Regions from separate parts of the Rossellomorea marisflavi genome, predicted to be linked through region 1. Evidence: riboswitches for the same ligand, from Rfam matches in the RefSeq annotation. Region 1 holds a riboswitch; each other region holds the start of a gene.
The links. Region 1 has a riboswitch for S-adenosylmethionine ahead of K6T23_RS05210 (methionine ABC transporter ATP-binding protein). Riboswitches for the same ligand answer to the same signal wherever they lie in the genome.
Positions count from the first base shown of each region.

Region 2: it holds a riboswitch for S-adenosylmethionine, as region 1 does, so the genes downstream of both, K6T23_RS18960 (methionine ABC transporter ATP-binding protein) here and K6T23_RS05210 (methionine ABC transporter ATP-binding protein) in region 1, are expected to answer to the same signal.
Region 3: it holds a riboswitch for S-adenosylmethionine, as region 1 does, so the genes downstream of both, K6T23_RS21295 (5-methyltetrahydropteroyltriglutamate--homocysteine S-methyltransferase) here and K6T23_RS05210 (methionine ABC transporter ATP-binding protein) in region 1, are expected to answer to the same signal.

Region 1 is NZ_CP081870.1:964,151-971,764, reverse strand. It holds gene K6T23_RS05230 (hypothetical protein) at 1-194, shown strand, start outside; gene K6T23_RS05225 (hypothetical protein) at 249-668, shown strand; gene K6T23_RS05220 (ABC transporter substrate-binding protein) at 684-1,592, opposite strand; gene K6T23_RS05215 (hypothetical protein) at 1,643-1,813, opposite strand; SAM riboswitch class I at 2,052-2,155, shown strand; SAM riboswitch class I at 2,239-2,344, shown strand; gene K6T23_RS05210 (methionine ABC transporter ATP-binding protein) at 2,436-3,467, shown strand; gene K6T23_RS05205 (methionine ABC transporter permease) at 3,457-4,107, shown strand; gene K6T23_RS05200 (MetQ/NlpA family ABC transporter substrate-binding protein) at 4,123-4,947, shown strand; gene K6T23_RS05195 (M20 family metallopeptidase) at 4,966-6,168, shown strand; gene K6T23_RS05190 (hypothetical protein) at 6,595-7,044, shown strand; partial or broken gene K6T23_RS05185 (GNAT family N-acetyltransferase) at 7,120-7,614, shown strand, end outside.
Region 2 is NZ_CP081870.1:3,632,029-3,639,642, reverse strand. It holds gene K6T23_RS18980 (FtsX-like permease family protein) at 1-39, opposite strand, end outside; gene K6T23_RS18975 (ABC transporter ATP-binding protein) at 36-719, opposite strand; gene K6T23_RS18970 (sensor histidine kinase) at 809-1,804, opposite strand; gene K6T23_RS18965 (response regulator transcription factor) at 1,804-2,484, opposite strand; SAM riboswitch class I at 2,745-2,849, shown strand; gene K6T23_RS18960 (methionine ABC transporter ATP-binding protein) at 2,920-3,933, shown strand; gene K6T23_RS18955 (methionine ABC transporter permease) at 3,923-4,588, shown strand; gene K6T23_RS18950 (MetQ/NlpA family ABC transporter substrate-binding protein) at 4,606-5,418, shown strand; gene K6T23_RS18945 (hypothetical protein) at 5,990-6,454, opposite strand; gene K6T23_RS18940 (helix-turn-helix transcriptional regulator) at 6,451-6,651, opposite strand; gene K6T23_RS18935 (5'-nucleotidase C-terminal domain-containing protein) at 7,303-7,614, shown strand, end outside.
Region 3 is NZ_CP081870.1:4,131,752-4,139,365, reverse strand. It holds gene licT (BglG family transcription antiterminator LicT) at 74-940, shown strand; gene K6T23_RS21305 (beta-glucoside-specific PTS transporter subunit IIABC) at 1,063-2,934, shown strand; gene K6T23_RS21300 (6-phospho-beta-glucosidase) at 2,931-4,385, shown strand; SAM riboswitch class I at 4,467-4,576, shown strand; gene K6T23_RS21295 (5-methyltetrahydropteroyltriglutamate--homocysteine S-methyltransferase) at 4,650-5,774, shown strand; gene K6T23_RS21290 (EamA family transporter) at 5,815-6,702, shown strand; gene K6T23_RS21285 (hypothetical protein) at 6,926-7,573, shown strand; gene K6T23_RS21280 (DUF6792 domain-containing protein) at 7,596-7,614, shown strand, end outside.

The DNA of each region.
Region 1 (7,614 bases):
CGATCCTATGGATTGCCAACTCCCCTGCCCTGTTTTCAATTGCCGGGATGGTTGCCTGGCTCCTCTTGATCGCGGGAGGATTCGGCCTTTATTTCAAAACAAAACAGATGGCGGTCATCGTCTCTAGTTCTTTCATGGTCTTCCTGCTCCTCCTGACCGGCCTGATTGAATGGACGGTTTCATCCATGCCTTAGTATAAAAAAAGAGACTCCCTTCGTTGGCGAGTCTCTCACAAAGGAGAATGCTTTATGTTGAAGAAAACCATAATCAATGTTTACAATACAGCCCTGAGCCTGGGTGCTTTTTATCTCGGTGGTTCCATGATATCAGGTAAAGGGATCTTTGCTGCCTTCCCACCAGAGTGGGCAGGAGATCTGCCTTTTGACAGCTGGATGGCTATGGCGATCGTGGGCATGACCGTTTTCGGACTGGGCAATGCGGTCGTAGCAATCAGAGGATTCATGCGGTATGATCGGCAGATTTTCTTCTCGACCCTCTTCATGGGCGCCCTGCTTTTCATTGCGACGATCGGTGCCACCCTATCCGTGGGAGAATGGTACTTAGCGTCGGTACAGCTCTTGATTGCCAGTGTGGTTCAGCTGGCTCTTGGTCTTGGCGCTTTCATCGTTCATTTTATCCGTCCAGAATCGGCAGGGGTCACGGAATGACCTCTGCCTCCTCTTTTACTCTCCTAAAAAACCACTTCCAAACGTTTCCAGCAGATGCTCAAGGGTCACGGGATCACTGTAGGTCGATTCCTTGCTATTGATCTCGATGACGTGACCGTTCTTCACAGCCGGGATGTTCTTCCACGTATCCGTGTCCATAAACGAGTTGTCTACATCAGGATTTTTGCTCAGGACGAGATAGTCACCGGTGAAGTCGCCTACCGCTTCCGGTGAGATGACGTGAATACCCGTTTCCAAGGCGTTATCCTTCACAGCATCCGGCATGTTGAGCTTCATGGCCTGATACAAGATCTCAGAACCACGGGCATAATTGTTCCCGAAGACATAGAGCTCCTTTTGACCGGTTTCAATGACGGATACCGTGGCGTCGTCGCCGATCTTCTTGCGGATCTCATCCCCGATCGTCGCGGCACGCTCCTGGAAGTCATCCGCCCATTCCTTCGCTTCCTTCTCCTTGTTCAACAGCTTGCCGATCTCGATCTGCTGATCGATGTAATTCAGTTTCCCCCATGTGAAAGCGACGGTCGGCGCAATCTCCTTCATCTTATCGAGGTTCTTCGTTTGACTTCCGGCAATGATCAGATCCGGATCGAGCTCGATGATCTTCTCGAGCTGATCGTCCCCCACCACTTCCACATCCTTCAGCTTGTCGGTGAAGAGCGGGTTCATCTCGGTCCACTCATCGATCCCGACGAGCTTCCCTTCGAGGGAAATCACATTCGGACCATTGGTGAGGGCGACGATTCGCTTCGGCTCTTTCGGCACCTCCACCGGTCCCTGCTCTGATTCATATGTAAATGTCGATGATTCCTCCTTGGACGAATCCGTTTTTGTTTCTCCGCTGCTGCACGCAGCCAAGAGCATGCAGACCATCAATATGGTAAAGAACGATGCTTTTTTCATGTGGTTCCCCTTCCAATTCTTGATAATGAGAATCATTTTCAATTAATACTTTACTGGGATGGGGGATGGATGTCAATGAAATGTTCCAAGATTTTCTTCGATTGGAACAGGACCGTTCCATTTCGCTGCGGTGGCTCGCTTTCCGCGGGGCGTGCGGTGAGCCGCATCGGCTGCGCCTGCTGGGTCTCACCTGCCCGCCATTCCCGCAGGAGTCGAGCCACCTCCGCTTCATTGCACTATCCGAATTGGATGAATGTAAAAAAAATAAATAATTAGTTAAATAGAAGCGTTTTCCGATTATCCTCATCCAAATAAAAGGCTTTCATTTTCTTTCTTTTGAATCCATAGACCTATTTTCACCCCATTTCCACTTCTTCCAGCCTGTCTCATTTCTGTCAGAGGGTGTTGACGCAGGAAAAAGTCCGGCGTAGAATAGGGCTCACGTTAAACAAATACAACTTCTTATCACGAGAGGTGGAGGGATTTGGCCCTTTGATACCTCGGCAGCGGGCTCACTTGAGCACTGTGCCAACTCCAACAGGCGGATGCCTGAGAGATGAGAAGAGTACGGATCTTTCTTTCCTTATGGATCTCCGGCCTCTTCCTGTCTCAGGAAGGGGCCTTTTGTTTACCCTAATTGAATAATTTCTTATCCAGAGAAGCTGAGGGACTGGCCCGATGACGCTTCGGCAGCAGACTTTCCACAAAGTACTGTGCCAATTCCAGCAGGCAACGCGCCTGGGAGATGAGAAGGGACCCATTGATTCCGTGTGAATCCATGCCCTCTTCTCGAGACCTCGGGAAGAGGGTTTTTATTTTTAACCACCAGGAGGCATGACGAACATGATTGAATTCAAAAGCGCCACGAAAGTATATAACAGCGGCGGAAAGGAAGTCCGGGCCCTCGACGGCATCGACCTGCGGGTTGAGCAGGGGGAAATCTGCGGGGTGATCGGGTTCAGCGGCGCCGGGAAAAGCACGCTGATCCGCACCGTGAACCTGTTGGAGCGATTGAGCTCGGGGAAGGTGATCGTAGACGGCCAGGATCTCATGGCCCTTTCACCGAAAGATGTGCGCGGGGTGAAACGGAAGATCGGGATGGTGTTCCAGCACTTCAACCTCCTGAACTCCAAGACGGTCTTCGCCAATGTGGCGATGCCCCTGATCCTCGCCAAACAATCCAAAGCCGAAATCCAGAAGCGGGTGACGGAGCTCCTGAGCTTCGTCGGCCTTGAAGATAAAGCAAACCAGTACCCGGATCAATTATCAGGCGGTCAGAAGCAGCGCGTCGGCATCGCCCGCGCCCTTGCCACCCAGCCATCGATCCTTCTATGTGACGAGGCGACATCGGCCCTCGATCCGCAGACGACGGGGTCGATCCTGAAGCTGCTGAAAAAGATCAACCGTGAGTACAACATCACGATCCTCATGATCACCCATGAGATGTCGGTGATCCGGGAAGTCTGCGACCGGGTGGCGGTTATCGAAGGCGGGAAGATCATCGAGTCCGGATCCGTATTCGACGTCTTCTCCTCCCCTCAGACCGAGACGGCGGCGAACTTCGTGAGCTCGGTGCTGAACGACTCCATCCCGGAATCGGTCCTCGAGCTTGTGCAGAAAGATAACGCACCGGGACGAATCTACAAGATCCGCTTCGTCGGCGCCTCATCAGGTCAGCCCCTTCTGTCACAGGTGGCGAAGCGCTTCGACCTCGATGTGAACGTGCTGTTCGGGAACATCACGGAGTTGCAGGGCACACCATTCGGTCATCTCATCGTCGAGCTCATCGGCTCCGAGAGCGAGATCAACCGTGCACTGCTTGTCATGAATGGAGAAAACGTCACCGTGAAGGAGGTTGCACCACATGCTAGTTGATTCACAGCAGATCATCGACGCACTCATTGAAACATTAGTCATGACAGGCTTCTCCCTCCTCTTTTCCACCGTGATCGGACTGCCCCTCGGGGTGCTCCTCGTCATCACGAGGAAAGGTCATCTATGGGAGAATGCCTTTATATTCACCATCCTGAACGGTGTCGTGAACATCTTCCGTTCCGTCCCGTTCATCATCCTGATGGTAGCAATCGTGCCCCTCACCCGCCTGATCGTGGGAACATCGATCGGGACGGCCGCGGCCGTTGTGCCACTGGTCTTCTATGCAGGACCGTATATTGCGAGATTGATTGAGAACTCCCTCCTTGAAGTCGACAAAGGCGTCATCGAGGCAGCGGAATCCATGGGGGCGACATCCACCCAGATCATCTTCCGCTTCCTTGTCCCGGAAGCACTCAGCTCCCTCGTCCTCAGCCTCACCATCGCCACCGTCGGACTCGTCGGGGCATCGGCCATGGCAGGCGCCATCGGCGGAGGCGGACTCGGAGATCTTGCCATCACGTATGGCTATCAGCGCTTTGACACCTGGGTCATGGTCATCACCGTCGCCATACTCATCGTCCTCGTACAGGGACTGCAATCATCCGGTAACTTCGTATCGAAAAAAATCAGAAGAAGATAGCGAGGAGAAAACAACATGAAAAAATGGATCATTCTATCACTCATTCTATTAATTGGCGGATTCGCTGCAGGCTGCAGCTCAAGCGCCAGCAAAGACGAAACGAAGGTCAAGATCGGCGTCAGCGGTTCCGACAACCGCATCTGGGACTTCGTCGCGAAGAAAGCAAAGAAAGAAGGCATCGACATCGAGATCGTCCGCTTCTCCGATTATGTCCAGCCGAACCTGGCCCTTGAAGAAGGCGAGCTTGATGCCAACGCATTCCAAACAATCTCTTATTTCAACGAATTCAAGAAAGAGCATGACCTCGATCTCACACCGGTGGGTACCACGGTCATCGCTCCGCTCGGCCTTTACTCTGAGAAATATAAGTCAGTAGATGACATCCCGGATGGTGCCAAGATTGCCGTCCCGAACGAAGCAACCAACATGGGAAGAGCCTTCCTCCTCCTTCAGGAAGCTGGTCTCATCGAACTTCCTGAAGGCTTCGATGGAAACGGCTCACTGGATAAAATCAAAAAGAATCCGAAGAACATCGAAATCGTCCCGGTCGTAGCCGGTCAAACGCCGCGCGTCCTGCCTGATGTCGCTGCCTCCATCATCAACAACGGCATCGCCGTAGACGCCGGATTCAATCCCGTGAAGGATTCCATCTTCCACGAAGATGACACGGCCACGCCTTACATCAACATCATCGCTGCACGCACAGAAGACAAGGACAACAAAACACTCAAGAAAATCGTCGAGCTCTACCAGGAAGAAGACACAGCCGACTTCATCGAGAAAGAATACAACGGAAGCACAATCCCGACCTTCGTCCCACTGAGCAAGATCGGAGAATAATCCTGAGGAGGAATGGAAATGAGTACTGTCGTCGACACATTGAGAGACCAGATCATCACAAGTCTTGAGGAAAATAAGGAAAAGTACATTGAGATCAGTCATGCGATCCACGACCGTCCCGAGATCGGCAACGAGGAATTCTACGCCTCGAAGACCCATGCCGAGCTCCTGGAATCGGAAGGATTCACGGTGGAACGCGGGGTGGCGGGACACGAGACCGCCCTCCTTGCCCGCCGCAAATCGGATAAACCCGGCCCGGCCATTGCGTTCCTCGCCGAATACGATGCCCTTCCTGGCCTCGGTCACGCCTGCGGACACAACATCATCGGTACGACGAGCGTATCGGCGGCCATCGCCCTCAGCAAGGTGATCGACGAAACCGGTGGAGAGGTCGTTTTGTTTGGGACACCCGCCGAGGAAGGCGGCCCAAACGGAAGCGCCAAGGGAAGCTTCGTCAAGCACGGACTCCTCGAAGGGATCGACGCCGCTCTCATGGTGCATCCGGCGAACTCCACCCGGATCACATCGAACTCCCTCGCCGTCGATCCCCTGGACTTCGAATACATCGGGAAACCCGCCCATGCTGCGGGGTCTCCCCATCACGGCATCAACGCACTCGATGCGGTCATCGGCCTGTTCAACGGCATCAACGCCCTTCGCCAGCATGTAACCGACGACGTCCGCATCCACGGCATCATCACCCACGGAGGCGACGCGCCGAACATCGTTCCGGAATACGCCAAGGCCCGCTTCTTCATCCGCGCTGCGACCCGCAAGACCTGCAGCGACGTGACGGCACGCGTGAAGGCCATCGCAGAAGGCTCCGCCCTGGCAACGGGGGCGAAACTGAACGTCATTGCCTTCCAGAATGAAGTGGATAATCTGGTATTGAACCGCGCGTATGATACGGTCTTTAAAGAAGAGCTTGAACGACTGGGCGAGTATGTTTCAACCGAAGAGCGAAACGGACTCGGCTCCACCGATGCCGGCAACATCAGCCAGGTCGTCCCGACGATCCACCCCTATATCCAGATCGGACCCGAAAGCCTCGTCGCCCATACGGATGAGTTCCGCGAAGCGGCGAAATCGCCCAAGGGGGATGAAGCACTGATCCTCGGAGCGAAAGGCCTGGCACTCACAGCGCTTCGACTAGTAACGGACGGTGAGGTGCTCGCTGAGATCAAAGAAGAGTTTACTAGAAGAAAAGCATTAGAGAGCTGAAGTTCTGTGGGAGTCCCCTTGGTTGGTCATGGGGGCTCTTTTTTTGTTGGGTTGGGGGTGACGGGCTATTGGATTGGAGGGGATCGGGGCATTTTTCTATGTGAGATCACTTTTAGTTTGGGAGAGATGTGGCATAATAGGTCTGAAATGGAGAGTTTTGAGCTTAAATCACACCCTTTATTTTCCACAAAACAGCTACCTCCCCGTTTTTCTACCGACTTTTGAATTTTTACTATCAACTTTTCAACTTTTACTTCCAACTTTCGAGATTTTATTACCAACTTTTTTTGGAGGGGCATTTTTATTGTCAACTCTGCCGGTTTATTTTCAACTTTCTTCTTTTATTACCAAGTTTCCCGCTTTATCACCAACTCCCAAGACTCCATTATCTGGTAGAATAAGAGTAGCATGAAAGGAGCCTGAACGATGATCATCCTTCCCACCGGCGTCACAGGATTTTTCGATTCGCAGTCTGGGGAACCTCCCCTGACGGATCTATCCCTATTTCAAAAGCTTTGCTACAGCATCGCGGCTGAATCGGGTGGGCGGGTACTGGCATTCGAATCCGCCGATGTTTCAACCAATTTCGCCTATTGCCGGATCAATTGGAATGGGGATGAGCTCTTTGTGTTGCTGAATGACCATTACCCCTATCTTGCAATGGCCGATGCCATCGGGTTCGGGGGGATCTCCTTCGTCGACAGAATGGTGTTAAGAGAAGCGTTTTCCCCGTACTACAGCGTGTTGGAGACTGATGAACTGAACACACCCATCGAACCGACGATGATTCAACACCTCAACCGGGCGGAACTTGCGCAGATTTCCTATTGGAAACCGAAGACTGTTGGGGAAATCGCGTTTCATTATTGGGATTAATCGTAAAAGGAGTGATGGCAAGTGATTACCATCCAAAAAGCCGAAAGGTCCGATGCTGAGAAGCTGACCGATATCATGAAAAAAACCTTTGATGAAGAAGCACGGAGATGGCTGTCTGATGACTCTATCGTCGATTACAATATTCAGCCCCCTGGATATTCTTCGGTCGCGATGACGAACTATATGATCGAAGAATTGATCTATTTCAAGATCATTGCTCATGATGTAGTAGTGGGCGGGATAATTCTTACTCTGACGGGGAGCTCCTTCGGCAGGATCGACCGCATATTTGTCGATCCCGACGTGCAGGGACAAAACATCGGGTCAAGGGTCATCCGTCTCATCGAAGAGGCATTCCCTGACGTGAGGACGTGGGATCTGGAGACGTCCAGCAGGCAAGTAAACAACCATCATTTTTACGAAAAGATGGGATATCAAGCTGTATTTCAGACAGAAGATGAGTATAGCTATATTAAGAGAATCAAGCGCCAATCCCCCGCCGGGAACGTCGTGGAGCAGCAAGATCTATCCCTCACCCAATATGAGGACTGCAAGATGGAACACACGGAG
Region 2 (7,614 bases), 1.6 Mb from region 1:
TTTCAAATGTCTGAGGGTCAGTTTGTTTATGATATTCATGGACGGAGAACCTCATCTTTGGAGATCTTGCCGTCTTCAATAGAGATGACGCGGTCCGCCTGCATGGCGATGCGCTCATCATGGGTGATGACGATCAGCGTCTGTTTGTAGGTCTTGTTGAACATTTTGAGGAGTTCCATGATCTCCTCGGAGTTCTTGCTGTCAAGGTTCCCCGTCGGCTCATCGGCAAGCATGAGAGCCGGGTTGCTGATGAGGGCCCGGCCGATGGACACACGCTGCTGTTGTCCACCGGATAGCTGATTCGGCAGGTGGCCGAGCCTTTCGGTCAATCCGAGTCTGGTTGTAATGTCATTGAGTTGCTTCGGATCCACTTTCTGCTTATCAAGAAGCATTGGAAGTGTGATATTTTCTTCCACCGACAGGATCGGGATCAAATTGTAGAACTGATAGATGAGCCCGATCTGCCTCCTTCTGAATATGGCAAGCTGGGTTTCGTTCAGGCTGTACATATCGGTGTCGTTGACGAGGACGCGTCCCGAGCTTGGGCGATCGACTCCGCCGAGCATGTGAAGTAGCGTCGATTTACCAGAACCAGACGGTCCGATGATGACCACGAATTCCCCTTGTTTCACTGTGAAGGAAACGTTGTCGAGGGCTTTGACCGCCGTTTCCCCTTTTCCGTACACTTTAGACAGATTTTCAATTTGTAAGATATTCACGAATGGTACCTCCAGTTGGTTGATGCTTTCAGTATATCTGCCTAAAATGACTTTTCCGTGACTGTGAAAGTGACAATTCTGTCACCTGACTAAATGGTATGTTTATAAACCTTGAGGGAGAAAGTCGTTCCCGCTGGGCTGGTTGATACTTCAATGTCACCGTCTTGGTTCTTCATGATGCTGTAGGCCATGGCAAGGCCGATTCCGACGCTGTCTTCCGTGGCATTCTTTCCCCGGTAGAAGCGCTTGAAGATATGGGGGAGGTCTTCCTTCGGGATCCCGCTGCCTTGATCAGTGATGGTGATTTCAGTGAAAAGGGCATTTTCCTGAGAGGCGATGGTGATACGTCCTCCCTCTGATGAGTGCTCGATGCTGTTTTTCAATATATTGATGATGGCTTCCTTCGTCCAGTTCCCGTCTCCAACAAATGAGGCCGGTCCGTCTTCAATCTGAAGTGTTACGTCCTTGATCTCCATGGGGATGAGAAGAGGGTCCACGGCATCCCGTATGAGGGAAGACACGTCCACATTCTCCTTCTTGAAGCGTGCCGTTCCCGCATCGATCTTTGAGAGTTTCAATAGGGAGGAGACGAGCCATTCGATCCGTTCAAGCTGGACCTGGATACGGCGTGTGAATTCCCGGCGTTTTCCTTCATCCAAGCCCGGATCCCTCAACAGGTCGGACATGACCATCATGGAGGTGAGGGGTGTTTTAAGCTGATGGGAAATATCCGAGATGGCATCGGTCAGTTTGAGCTTGTCTTCCTGGAGCCGTGAGCTGTTTTCCGATAGTCGGAGTGTCACCTTGTACATATCGGACTTCAGGATGCTGAGCTCTCCCTCATGGTTGTCCCGAACGTCGAGGGAGTAGTCTCCATTTGATATCTTTCGAAGGTAGTCGGAAAGCTTCCCGATTTCCCTGTAGCGCCAGGCTGTGTAAAGCATGAAGCTTGTGATGAGTAGGAGGGAGGTGACGGCTGTGACCACAGACGCTTGCAGACTTATGTAAGATGCGCAAATTGTTCCGATGACGGCGATGATCACGATCGTTACAAGGAACACCCGTATTTCTTTATTCCTCAGCATCAGCGGTCTCCTGCCTTATAGCCCATTCCACGGATCGTCTTGATGATGCCGGGGTTCTGCGGGTCGTCTTCCAGTTTTTCACGCAACCGTTTGATGTAGACGGTGAGGGTGTTATCGTTGACGAAATCACCAGCCACATCCCAGATCTTCTCAAGGAGCTGTGTACGCGTGAGCACCTGATCCTTGTGCTGGGCAAAAATCAGAAGGAGCCGGTACTCGAGGGCCGTCAGCTGGATTTCTTCGCCGCCCTTATATACTTTGCCTTCAGCCGGAAGGATCTTGATGTCGCCGAGTGTGAAATGGGCAGGCGTCTGCTTATCGTAGCGGCGTAGGACCGACTTGATCCGTGACATGAGTTCCCTGACACGGAATGGCTTTGTGATGTAATCATCTGCTCCCATATCAAGACCCATGACCACATTGACTTCTTCGTCCATTGCCGTCAGGAAGATCACCGGTTTATCGGTCTTTTTCTTTACGAGGGAGCACAGGTCATAGCCGCTCCCGTCGGGTAGGGACAAATCAAAGAGGAACAGATCAATCTCTGTCCAGCGGGTGTTGATCATGTCCTCAGCGGCAGCCACATTATGGCAAACAAATGTGCCGAATTGCTCGTTCTGCAGGGAGTATTCGAGTCCTGCTGCAATCGTCTTATCGTCTTCAACTAATAGGATGTTCATAGTGACCTCCGGATCAATGATGATGTAAGCCTATCATATGGAAAATGGCAGGCTTCGTCAAAGTGTTGGCAGCATGAAGAGGGACCAATCATTGGCGAAAATGAGCAAACATTTCGAAAGGACCAAAAATAATTCAAGCCTAATCTTAAAGTAAAGGTAACGCTTACATGGTTTCTATAGGTATGAATGGTAGTTGACACCCAACCAAATACCCATTATTATCTCATATAGATGAAATCTTCTAAAATTATATAGTATTCAAATTATCAAGAGCGACCGAGGGATCAGGCCCTATGACGTCCGGCAACCTCCATATGGAACGGTGCTAATTCCTGCAGGATGGTTTTCATTCTGAGAGATAAGTCGATGATCGATATGCGATGCTTCTTTCAGCTGAAAGAGGCATTTTTTATTGGAAAAAAGAGGTGAAGCGCAATGATCGAGATCAACCATCTTGTGAAAGAGTATAAAACGAAAAAGCAAACTGTGATCGGCGTCAATGACGTTTCCGTCAAGATTGAAAAGGGAGAAATCTTTGGAATCGTCGGGTATAGCGGAGCTGGGAAAAGCTCCCTCATCCGCTGCTTGAATCTGTTGGAGAGACCTACTTCAGGTGAGGTCATCATCGACGGATTGGACTTTACGAAGCTGTCTCCGCGCGAGCTCAGATCGGCAAGGCAGAAGACGAGCATGATCTTCCAGCATTTCCACCTGATCAAGGCAAAGACGGTCTACGGCAATCTGGCATTTGCCCTGAAAGCGGCCAAGGTGCCAAAGGCTGAGATCCGGCCGCGTGTGGAAGAGCTTCTCGCCATGGTCGGTCTATCGGATAAGGCAGATGCCTATCCCGCTCAGCTGAGCGGAGGTCAAAAGCAGCGCGTCGGGATTGCCCGGGCCCTTGCGAACAATCCATCTGTCCTCCTGTGCGACGAAGCAACGTCCGCCCTCGACCCGAATACCACAAGGTCGATCTTGAAATTATTGAAGAAGCTGAACGAAGAGCTCGGACTGACCATCGTCCTCATCACCCATGAGATGGAAGTCGTCAAGGAGATTTGCGACCGGATGGCCGTGATGCAGGATGGCCGGATCATTGAAGAAGGTCCCGTATATGACCTCTTCTCGAATCCGAAGGAGCCACTGACCAGGCAGTTCATCGAGACGATCCTTCAGTTCGACCTGCCAGATCACTTGGCGAAAGCAAGGAAAGGGACCTTGATCAAGATCCAATTCAAAGGCTCCATTGCAGAAGAAAGCGTCGTATCCGATGTCTTCCAGCGGTACCACGTGAAAGGGAACATCCTTCACGGGAAGATCGAATACATCCAGGAAGTGCCACTCGGGATCTTCATCATGGAATTGATCGGAGAACGCGCCGAAATCGATGCCGCCATCGAATTCATTACCCAGCGTACGCAAAGTCTGGAGGTGCTTGAAGATGCTGCCTGAAGCCATCATTGACATCTTGCCGGATCTGAATCAGGCATTTTTAGAAACATTGTATATGGTGGGGATATCCCTGTTGATTGCCGTTATCATCGGACTTCCCCTCGGAGTGCTTCTTTTCACAACGGATAAGGGGCTGTTCCTCGAAAACCGCTTCGTGAAATCCATCGTTGGATTCATTGTGAATATGGTCCGGTCGGTCCCGTTCATCATCCTTCTGGTGGCGCTCCTTCCTCTGACGAAGATCCTCACAGGGGATGTGATCGGACCGACGGCTGCTTCAGTCTCCCTATCCGTCGCTGGAATTCCGTTCTTCGCCAGGATCGTCGAAACCGCACTGAAGGAAATCGACAAGGGCGTCATTGAAGCATCTGTATCCGTCGGGGCGAGCCCGTGGATGATCATCAAGGATGTGCTTCTTCCGGAAGCCAAACCAGCTGTCATCCAGGGCGTCACCATCACGGCGATTTCCCTTATCGCATACTCCGCCATGGCGGGTACAATCGGCGGGGGAGGGGTCGGTGACCTTGCCATCCGGTTCGGATATTACCGATATGACAACACGGTCATGTTCACGACGGTGGTCGTCTTGATCTGTCTTGTACAAGTCATCCAATATGCCGGCGACATTTTCGCCAAAGCAGTAGACAAACGATAGATAATGGAGGAAACACAATGAAAAAATGGACATTACTACTCGGCCTTGCCATCGCAGTCAGCCTCATGGCGGCGTGCGGCAACAGCAGCGACAAAAAAGATGAAAAAGACATCACTATCGGAGCCACAACCGGACCTTACAGCGATATGGTGACAAAAGCCATCAAGCCGGGTCTTGAAGAAAAAGGCTATAAAGTGACGGTCAAGGAATTCAATGATTACATCCAGCCGAATAATGCATTGGCACAGGGTGATCTTGATGCCAACCTGTTCCAGCATAAGATCTACATGGAAAACTTTGCGAAAGAAAACAAGATCGAGCTTTCCGAGCTGATTTCCGTTCCTACGGCTCCGATGGGCATTTATTCTGATAAGTTTGATTCCATCGACAGCATCAAGGAAGGAAGCCAAATCACAATTCCGAACGATCCTACGAATGCGGCACGTGCGTTCCAGATCCTTGCCGATGCGAAGCTGATCACGTTGAAGTCGGACAGCAATCCGCTGACGGTTTCGGAGAAGGATATCGAGACGAATGCGAAGAATTTGAAGTTCAAGGCGATTGAAGCTGCTCAGCTTCCACGTACGGTGGATAGTGTCGATTTGGCGGCTGTGCCTGGGAACTTTGCTCTTGCGGCGGATATGGATCTGCTTGATGCGCTTCAGCTTGAGAATATGCCGGATGAGTACCGCAACCGGGTGGTTGTGAATACGGATGATAAGGATACACAGGTGTCTAAGGATATCAAGGCGGTTGTGGAGTCGGATGAGTTTGAGAAAGTGATTGATGATGAGTTTAAAGGGTTCGGGAAACCGGATTGGATGGAATGAGTTTTGGGAGTGTGGCCTTTTAGGTCATGCTCTTTTTTTGTTTTTGGATGGAACCCTAATGGCTAAGGGTCCGTGCCTTTCCGCTGCGGTGGGCTGCTTTCCGCGGGGAGGGCGTTGAGCCTCCTCGTGCCTGTGGGGTCTCCCCGCTCCTCCTTTTCCGCAGGAGTCAGCCCCCCTCCGCTGCAAGGCACTCTGTGCAGGAGATGAGCATGTAGGGGTTTTTGATTGGAAGGTATCCGTTCCGTTCCCCTCTTTTTATGGAAAGGGATGGTGGTTGGAAGGGTCCGTGCCTTTTCGCTACGGTGGGCTGCTTTCCGCGGGGAGGGCGTTGAGCCTCCTCGTGCCTGCGGGGTCTCCCCGCTCCTCCTTTTCCGCAGGAGTCAGCCCCCCTCCGCTGCAAGGCACTCTGTGCGGGTGATGAGCATGTAGTTTTCTGAATGGTGTATATCCATTTCCCCCCTTTCTTTTTTGGGGTAGGATAGTTGTTGGAGTGGTGCGTGTCTTTATATAGTTCTATTTCAATAGATAGAAAAAAACAGGATGTACGGCTGCACGTCCTGTTTGCTGGCTTTCAGTCTGTTTCAAGGTTTTTGTTTTTCTTGTAGGAGACGGTGAGTGAGCTTATGTCGATCAAGAAGAGCAGGGTCATGAAGATGAGGGCGAGGCCCGCGGTTTCGATGATGGTGGACCATCCATGGTGCTCGGTAGCGGTGGCATAGATCAGGTTGAACAGGATGAAGAATATGATGGAGCGGAAGGTGATGTGCTTCATCTGTTTTTTGTATTGCTGTGATGTGAAGATGTCCGCGTACTCTATGCCTGAAAGGATGTAGCGGAGGAGAGGATAGAGGATCAGGACGGCTGCTATGATCAGGAATGATTTTTCTGATGCAAGCGCACGTATGCTTGTCAAGCGAGTCAATGCTGCCCCGATCAATGTCGTTAGAAAAGCGATGACGGCCGCTTCTGCTAAAAATGATAACAATCTCTTTTGTTTGTATTCATCCTCTGGTAAAAACATTGTCAACCAACTCATTGTTCATCATCCTCCCAAAATAATTCGTCCAGTGTCTTTCCTACGGCTTTGCATATGGCGAGACAGAGCTGAAGGCTTGGATTGTACGATCCCTTTTCAATCAGGCCGATTGTCTGTCGTGTCGCATTAACCCGCCTGGCAAGCTCTGCCTGTGTCATTCCTTTCTCCATTCTGGCCTCCTTGACCTTTGTTTTCATTGCTTCACCTCAAATGTAATATATATATTGCTTTATGTAAGATATATATTACATTGTTGAAGTGGAAAAAACAACAAAAATAATTTTATCTGGTTGTGATTTCAGTTTGGGAGACTTCTTTTACTAGAGGAGGGAGGAAACTAAATCTCATCACATCCTGGGAGGGAATGAACCAATACTTATTCATGATCTGAAATAAACACTTCTACCTAAGGACGACGAGAGTGAAACGTTCAGAAGCTTGTATTTCTACTTACGGAATACCAAATTTGTAAAGAAGTCTTACCAAATGTAAGACTATTTCACTAAAAAAACACAATTGAATATGAAGGATTTATAAACCAATCGTCTCATTTTTGTTAATCTTTTCATTATTCCTTAATCTTCGACAGAAAAATGATATATTAAATGGGAAACTTGGTATGTTCCGCTCAAACCATGCGGGAGGAAAGGATCGGTGGTGGGTTGCCGGACCTATATGCAGAGAGAGAATCGGGTTCATCGGCAAAAGGAATGTAGATGAAAGAAAGCGCTTACATTTTTGGAGGTACAGGGTTATTCGAGGGTAGGTTTATTGAAATGGGCACATAATGACGATATCAGCTCATTTCCGATTGTTGAATTCGGAGGAGGAAAGAAATAGTGAAAACCATGAAAAAGCCATTATTCGCTTTGATGACCGTTTTTGTCATGTTGATTGCCATGCTTCCTGCCGCAGCTGGTGCAGCCGGCACCATGACGGTACAGGAAGCCATCGATAACAACACAGGCAACGGAACGGTCACTGGATACATCGTGGGTCACACGATATCTGGTTCCAATTATAATACGAAAGCTCCTTTCAGTAATGATTTCAATATTGCCATAGCCGATTCGGCAAATGAGACGGATCCAGCGAAGATTTTGCCGGTACAGCTTCCAAGCTCATTCCGCGCGCAGTTCGGTCTGCAGACCAACCCGGAT
Region 3 (7,614 bases), 1.1 Mb from region 1:
CTTTTGAGGTGACGTGTGGGCAGATTTGGGTTATTTTTGTTTCAGGGAATATGGATGGACGGGGCGAAGAGATATGGAGATTAGTAAAGTCATCAATAATAATGTGGTCCTGACCCACGACGATACAGGGAAGGAACTGGTGGTCATGGGAAGGGGACTGGCCTTCAAGAAGCGGCCGGGCGATCAGGTGGATACCGGACTGGTGGAAAAGACCTTCGTCCTTGAGGGAGAAGGCGTATCAGCCAAACTTGCAGAGCTTCTGGCCGATGTGTCGGAGAAGTATCTCGTACTCTCTGAGAAAATTATGACGATGGCAGCCATGAAGCTCGAGGTCAAGCTGGATGACTATCTGTATGTCGCCTTGACCGACCATTTGAGCTTTGCCATCACCCGTTACAAGCAAGGAATCAAGCTTCAGAATGCTCTTGCATGGGAGATCAAGAAGTACTACCGGAAAGAATACCAGACTGCGCTTGAGGCCCTGACGATCATCGAGGAAGAGACAGGGATCAGGATGGATGAGAATGAGGCTGCGTCCATTGCTATGCACCTGGTGAACAGTCAAGTGTCTGGTGAAGGACTTGAATCCATCTCCAAAGTCGTGACGACGGTCAACGATATCCTGACCATCGTCAAGTATCACTTCAATGTGACACTCGATGAGGAATCCATGAATTACGAGCGCTTTCTTACCCATCTCCGCTTCTTTGCATGGAGGCTCATGAAAAAGGAGCAGATTGTTGAAGAGCAGAATGACGACTTTTTTTATCAGCAGGTCGAGCGTCAGTATCCACAAGCATTCGAGTGCTCAGGGAAGATTGCCATCTACATTCAGAAGGAGCTCAACTGGACATTATCAAAAGACGAACGCATATACCTCACACTTCATATTCATCGCGTGACATCCCGTCATGCGATGCAGCATAGTCCAAGAGGATAGTTACTGGTCAAGCAGGCTAAACCTAGGTGACAGCAAGGGAAAAAATCGTATTTTTCCTTTGCCGTTGTCTAGGTTTTTCTTTTGAAAAAAATCAATGCTTTCAAATAAAGGAGGTTTTCGCAATGGATTTCGCAAAAACAGCAGAATTGATCATCCGCCATATTGGCGGGGAACAAAATGTCGCCTCTCTCGTGCACTGTGCCACACGGCTCAGGTTTAAATTGAACCAGCGGGACAAAGCAGACAAAAAGGCCATCATGGCGCTTGATGGTGTAGTTACCGTCATGGAAAGCGGCGGGCAATTCCAGGTAGTCATCGGAAATGGTGTTTCCCACGTCTACCGTGAGATCGGAAAACAAACCTCCCTCCTATCCGATACGTCTTCAAAACAGACGGACGGAGAAGGGGATAAAGGATCCGTAGTCGGCAGGGTCATCGATATCATTGCCGGGATCTTCACACCGCTTCTTGGCATCATGGCCGGCGCAGGTGTTCTGAAGGGGGTCCTTCAGATTTTGACGAGCACCGGGGTGATGACGCCGGATAATACGACGTATATCATTCTATATGCTGCAGCGGACAGCCTATTTTACTTCTTGCCTGTGTTGTTAGCGTTTACAGCTGCGAGGAAATTTGATGCGAACCCATTCATTGCCGCTACGATTGCCGGGGCGTTGATCTATCCGTCCATCATTGAACTGGCCAACGGGAACGTTGAAACCACGTTCTTCGGCATCCCTGTCGTGATGATGAAATACTCATCAACTGTCATCCCGATCATCCTGGCGGTCCTCGTCATGGGGTATTTCGAGAGATTCCTTAACCGCAGGATCCATCAGTCCGTGCGTACATTCATTACGCCATTTGTCTTGTTGGTTACGATCCTGCCGTTGACGCTTCTCGCCTTTGGACCGTTCGGTGTGTATGTGGGGAATGGGATTGCAGCAGGCATCCTCTATGTATTCTCACTGAGCCCGATCATTGCCGGTGCCATTGTCGCCATGTCTTGGCAGGTGCTTGTCATCTTCGGTGTTCACTGGGGGATCATTCCGATCTTCATCAACAATATCACTGTCCAAGGCTATGATAACGTCAAGCCAGTCACCGCTCCGGCTATCTTTGCACAAGCAGGGGCAGCCCTTGGTGTCATGCTGAAGACGAAGAACAAAAAACTGAAGGCCCTCTCTGGTTCGACTGCGATCACCGGTCTATTCGGGATCACGGAACCAATCGTATACGGTGTCACCCTGCCGCTGAAAAAGCCATTCATCATGGCTACGATCAGTGCAGGTGTCGGGGGAGCCATCGTCGGCTATTCCCAAAGCGCCGCCATCGCTACGGGCCCTCCGGGATTATTGACCCTCCCGATCTTCTATGGCGAAGGCTTCATCGGCTTGATCATCGGGATCTCTGTATCCTTTATCTTGTCCATTGCCCTTACGTATATTGTCGGCTTTAAAGATCCCGTGGAAGAAGGGACGGACCAGGAAGTTTCTGCTGATCAACACGTCACGCCATCTTCCACTATCGGCGCTGTCAGCCCGCTGACAGGCATCGTGATGCCTCTGTCTGACGTCAAAGATGCCGCCTTCTCTACAGAAGCCCTTGGAAAAGGAGTCGCCATCCTTCCGACAGAAGGCAAGTTGTACTCTCCGATCACGGGTGTGATTGGCACCTTGTTCCCATCGAAGCACGCTGTCGGGATTGTAGGAGACGATGGAGCAGAGATCCTCGTCCATGTCGGTCTCAACACCGTCCAGCTGAATGGTGAACATTTCACCGCGCATATCGCCCAGGGGGACCGCGTCGAAGCGGGGCAGCTCCTTGTGGAATTCGATGTGAAGGCGATCCAGGAAGCCGGGTATGACCTGTCCACGCCGATCGTCGTGACCAATACGAATGACTTCATGGACGTCCTTTCAGAAGAACCGGGGGACATCAAAGCAGGATCACGCCTGCTATCTTATATGAAAGAAAAGGAGCGAGTATCATGACTACGACTACATTTCCGGCATCCTTCCTTTGGGGAGGGGCCATTGCAGCAAACCAGGCAGAAGGAGGATACCGCGAAGGCGGGAAGGGGTTGACCAACGTCGACCTCCTTCCACGCGGTGAAGAGAGATTCTCCTATATGAAAGGGAATATACCACACCTGGAACTTCAAGATGATCTTTACTACCCGTCACATGAGGCCATCGATTTTTATCATCACTACAAAGAAGATATCAAGCTGTTTGCCGAGATGGGCTTTAAATGCCTTCGGGTGTCTGTATCATGGGCAAGGATCTTCCCGAACGGGAACGACGCTGAGCCGAATGAAGAAGGATTGACGTTCTATGAAAACCTCTTCGCAGAGCTCAAATCGAACGGAATCGAACCCGTTGTAACCATCGCCCATTTCGATGTGCCCGTCCATCTGATTGAAACGTTCGGAAGCTGGAAAGGCCGTGAGCTCGTCGGATTCTACGAAACGTATGCCCGTACTCTTTTCAATCGTTTTAAAGGGACCGTGAAATATTGGATGACGTTCAATGAAATCAATATGCTTTTCCATCTGCCTTTCCTTGGGGCAGGAATTGTGTTCAAAGAAGGTGAAAATCGGGATCAGGTCCTCTATCAGGCTGCTCATCATCAGCTTGTCGCCAGTGCCCTTGCCGTGAAGGCACTTCATGAGATCGATCCGGAGGCACAGATCGGGTGCATGCTGGCCGCAGGTGTCACGTATCCGTACTCCTGTAATCCGGAAGATATCTGGGCGGGAATCGAACGGGACCGCGAATCCTACTTCTTCATCGACGTTCAGTCCCGTGGAGCGTATCCGGGCTATGCGAAGCGCTTCTTCCGGGAGCAGGAGTGGGATCTCCAGATGGAAGAAGGCGATGAAGACATTCTTAAGGCTTATACGGTGGATTACATCGGATTCAGCTATTACTCCAGCCGCACGATCAGCCGTGATCCCGAAATCCTCGGGAAGATGACGGCAGGAAATGTGTTCCCTTCGGTCAAAAATCCTCATTTGAAAACATCGGAATGGGGATGGACCATCGATCCAAAAGGGATCCGAATTACGGCCAATCAATTGTATGATCGCTATCAAAAACCATTATTCGTCGTGGAAAACGGCCTCGGGGCCATCGACGAGCCCGGCGCAGATGGGGAAATCAACGATGCCTATCGAATCGATTATCTCTCAGCACATCTCCGCGAACTGAATGAGGCGATCAAGGACGGAGTCCAACTGCTGGGCTACACATGCTGGGGACCGATTGATATCGTCAGCGCGTCAAGCGGCGAAATGAAAAAGCGATATGGCTATATCCATGTAGAAAAAGACAACGAAGGCAATGGCACCCTCAACCGATCCAAGAAGGCCAGCTTCGACTGGTACAAACAGGTGATTGAGACGAATGGAGCGGCATTGGAGAACGAAACCGTCAAAAGTTGAGCGGTTAATTTCCCTCATCCCATTGACAACAGGAGTTGAATCCTGAATAATTATTATATTGAGAAAATTAAATAGCGATATTCCTTATTAAGAGTGGTGGAGGGACTGGCCCTGTGAAACCCGGCAACCGCTGTTCAAACTTGAACAGAATGGTGCTAAATCCTTGAACGAGATTCGTTCGGAGATGAGGAAGAGACGAGAATCATAAGGCTCTTCCTTTTACCGGGAAGGGCCTTTTTATATGAAGAAAGGGAGAGGATTCAGATGACACACGTACAAACAAAAGGAAAGAAAGCAATAAAGGCCCCGTTCCGGGCAGATCAAGTGGGGAGCCTGCTGAGGTCGGAAAGGATCAAGGAAGCACGCGAACGGAGAGGGAATGGAGAGCTATCCGCAGCTGAACTCCGACGAATCGAGGATGAAGAAATCATCCGCATCGTCGACAAGCAAAAGGAAATCGGCCTCCAAGTCGTGACCGATGGTGAATTCAGGAGGGCGTGGTGGCACTTCGACTTCCTTGAAGGTCTGGATGGCGTCGAAGGATATGAATCGGACCAGGGCATCAAGTTCCATAACACGACGACCAAGGCACGTGGCATCAAAGTGACGGGGAAAGTGGACTTCACGGATCATCCGATGCTGAAAGACTACGAATTCCTTCATGGAATTGCAGGCGATCACACAGCCAAGATGACGATTCCGAGTCCGAATATGCTTTTCTTCAGAGGCAAGATTGAAACAGACGTATACGGTGATCATCTGGATGCTTTCCACCACGATGTAGCCGAAGCCTACAAAAAGGCAATCCGTGCTTTCTACGATGCAGGCTGCCGCTATCTGCAGCTCGACGATACGGCATGGTCGGTATTCTTCTCCGAACAGGGACATGAGCAGATCAAGGCATTTGGCCGCGAACCCGACGAACTCAGGGAATCCTTCGCCCGCACCATCAATGAGGCTGTGAAGGATCGTCCAGAGGACCTTGTCGTGACCATGCATATTTGTAGAGGGAATTTCAAATCGACATGGGTGGCGGAAGGCGGATATGAAGCGGCTGCCGAAACCATCTTCGGCGGGCTCGACCTCGACGGGCTATTCCTGGAGTTCGATGATGATCGTTCCGGAGGCTTCGAACCGCTGCGCTATGTGAAGAATCCGAATCTCCAGATCGTCCTCGGTCTTGTGACGTCGAAACATGGAGAGCTCGAGGCGACGGAAGACGTCGAGGCACGGATACAGGAAGCTGCGCGCTATGTGGACATCAACCAGCTCTGTCTCAGTCCCCAATGTGGATTCGCCTCAACAGAAGAAGGAAATCTGTTGACGGAAGCAGAACAATGGAAGAAACTGCAACACGTGCTCGCCATTGCCGATCGGGTGTGGGAATGAGGTTCCCATTCAGCCAGTAATCGATTAGGAGGGGGTTGGATTGCGGATACAGTATGCTCTCTTTATCCTCATGGCCGCCATGCTGTGGGGAACAACGGGGACGATACAGGCACTGGCACCGGAAGGCGTCCATCCGATTGCCATCGGAGCGGTGCGTCTGGCCATAGGAGGCTTATTTCTCCTTCTATTATCCTTGGGAAAAATACATTGGAAAGGGTGGCCTTTGAAAGGAACCGTGGCGGCCGCTCTTTGCATGGCACTTTACCAGCCTTTCTTTTTCTCGGCAGTCAGTATAACAGGGATTGCAATCGGGACCGTCATTGCCATCGGAAGCGCCCCGGTCATAGCAGGACTCCTTGAATGGGGGATAAAAAGGAAGGTCCCCCAAGCATCCTGGTGGGTCTCCACCGCCATGGCCATCGCAGGCTGCATCCTTCTGTTCACGAATAGAGGGTCGGTCGTTGCCGACCCGCGCGGTATCCTCCTCGCACTGGGGGCGGGGGCTTCATTTGCCGGGTACACCATGATCAGCGGAACCCTTGTCAATAGAAGGGAAACACTTCCCGTGGTCGCTGTCGTGTTCATGCTGGGTGCATTCTTCCTCACGCCCTTCCTCTTCCTCTATGATCTATCGTGGCTTATGGAGGTAAGGGGAGCCGGGGTCGCCCTGCACCTTGGGGTCGTGGCAACAGGACTTGCCTATCTTCTCTTTGCACGTGGACTGGTGAAGGTGCCTGCCTCAACCGCCGTGACGCTCTCCCTCGCCGAACCCCTCACCGCCACCATGCTCGGGGTCTTCCTGATTGGTGAATCCCTTGACGCCCTATCGTGGTTGGGCGTCGGGCTCCTCTTTCTAGGAATCATATTATTAGTGGGGAAAAAGGGAGTGGATTCGAATAAAGATAAAGGACAAATGAGATCAGCTTAGGCTGGTCTTTTTTTGAGGAGAAATGTGTATTGTAAGTAAGGTAATGCAAATTTCGGAGCGACTCTAAGTCAGTGAATAAAAAATATACATTAATGTTTATAATTGGAATTATTGTGGAATGTATGTAATGAAAAAGGTACTAGTTTTTAGTGAATTCTAACTTTTAGCTTGAGGCTCCTGCTACAATGCTTATAAAGAGTGCATACATAAAAGGAGTGGAGATATGAGAAAAAAACTATTATTTATTGGCTTTACAGTTCTAATTATTATTGTGTTAGGGGGGTGGTTGCTTATGAAAATGTCTGAACGTCCTGCTGCTTTAAAAGATTCGCTCACAGCAAGTCATTTAGATAAGGAATCTAGAACGAGTGACGGTTTTTTTAGATATACATCGAAGAAAAATGAGTATTCTATGTTTTTTCCTGAAAAATATGTAATCGATAGGGAAACGTTTCAAGAAAGAAAAGAATTTGAATCTTGGAGAATGTTATCTAAAGAAAATGATGAAAAAGCCCTGATACGCTCAATAAAAATTTTATACAACAATAACGATAGCATCCCTGATGCATTTTTTGAACGTTATAGTTTTGAAGGGAAGTTTGAAAAGGTAACCTTAACTGACTCAAATGGGAATGAAATATATATCGGTTATGTAAATAACTATTTTGACGAGAATGCAAAATTAATTAAGCGTGATCCTGCGAAGTATGGACCAACTTTAGTAATTAGCTTAATTAAAGATCCTGATACAGGTAAAACAATTAAAATTCATTCATCAACGGTTTGTCCTAAAAATTCTACGTGTCAGAAAGTAAGTCTAAAATCTGAAAAAGAATTTATTTTAAAGATAGCAAAAAGTGTAAAATTTTAAAAACAATTTAAGGAGTTAATTTATGAGTAATCAAGCATTTC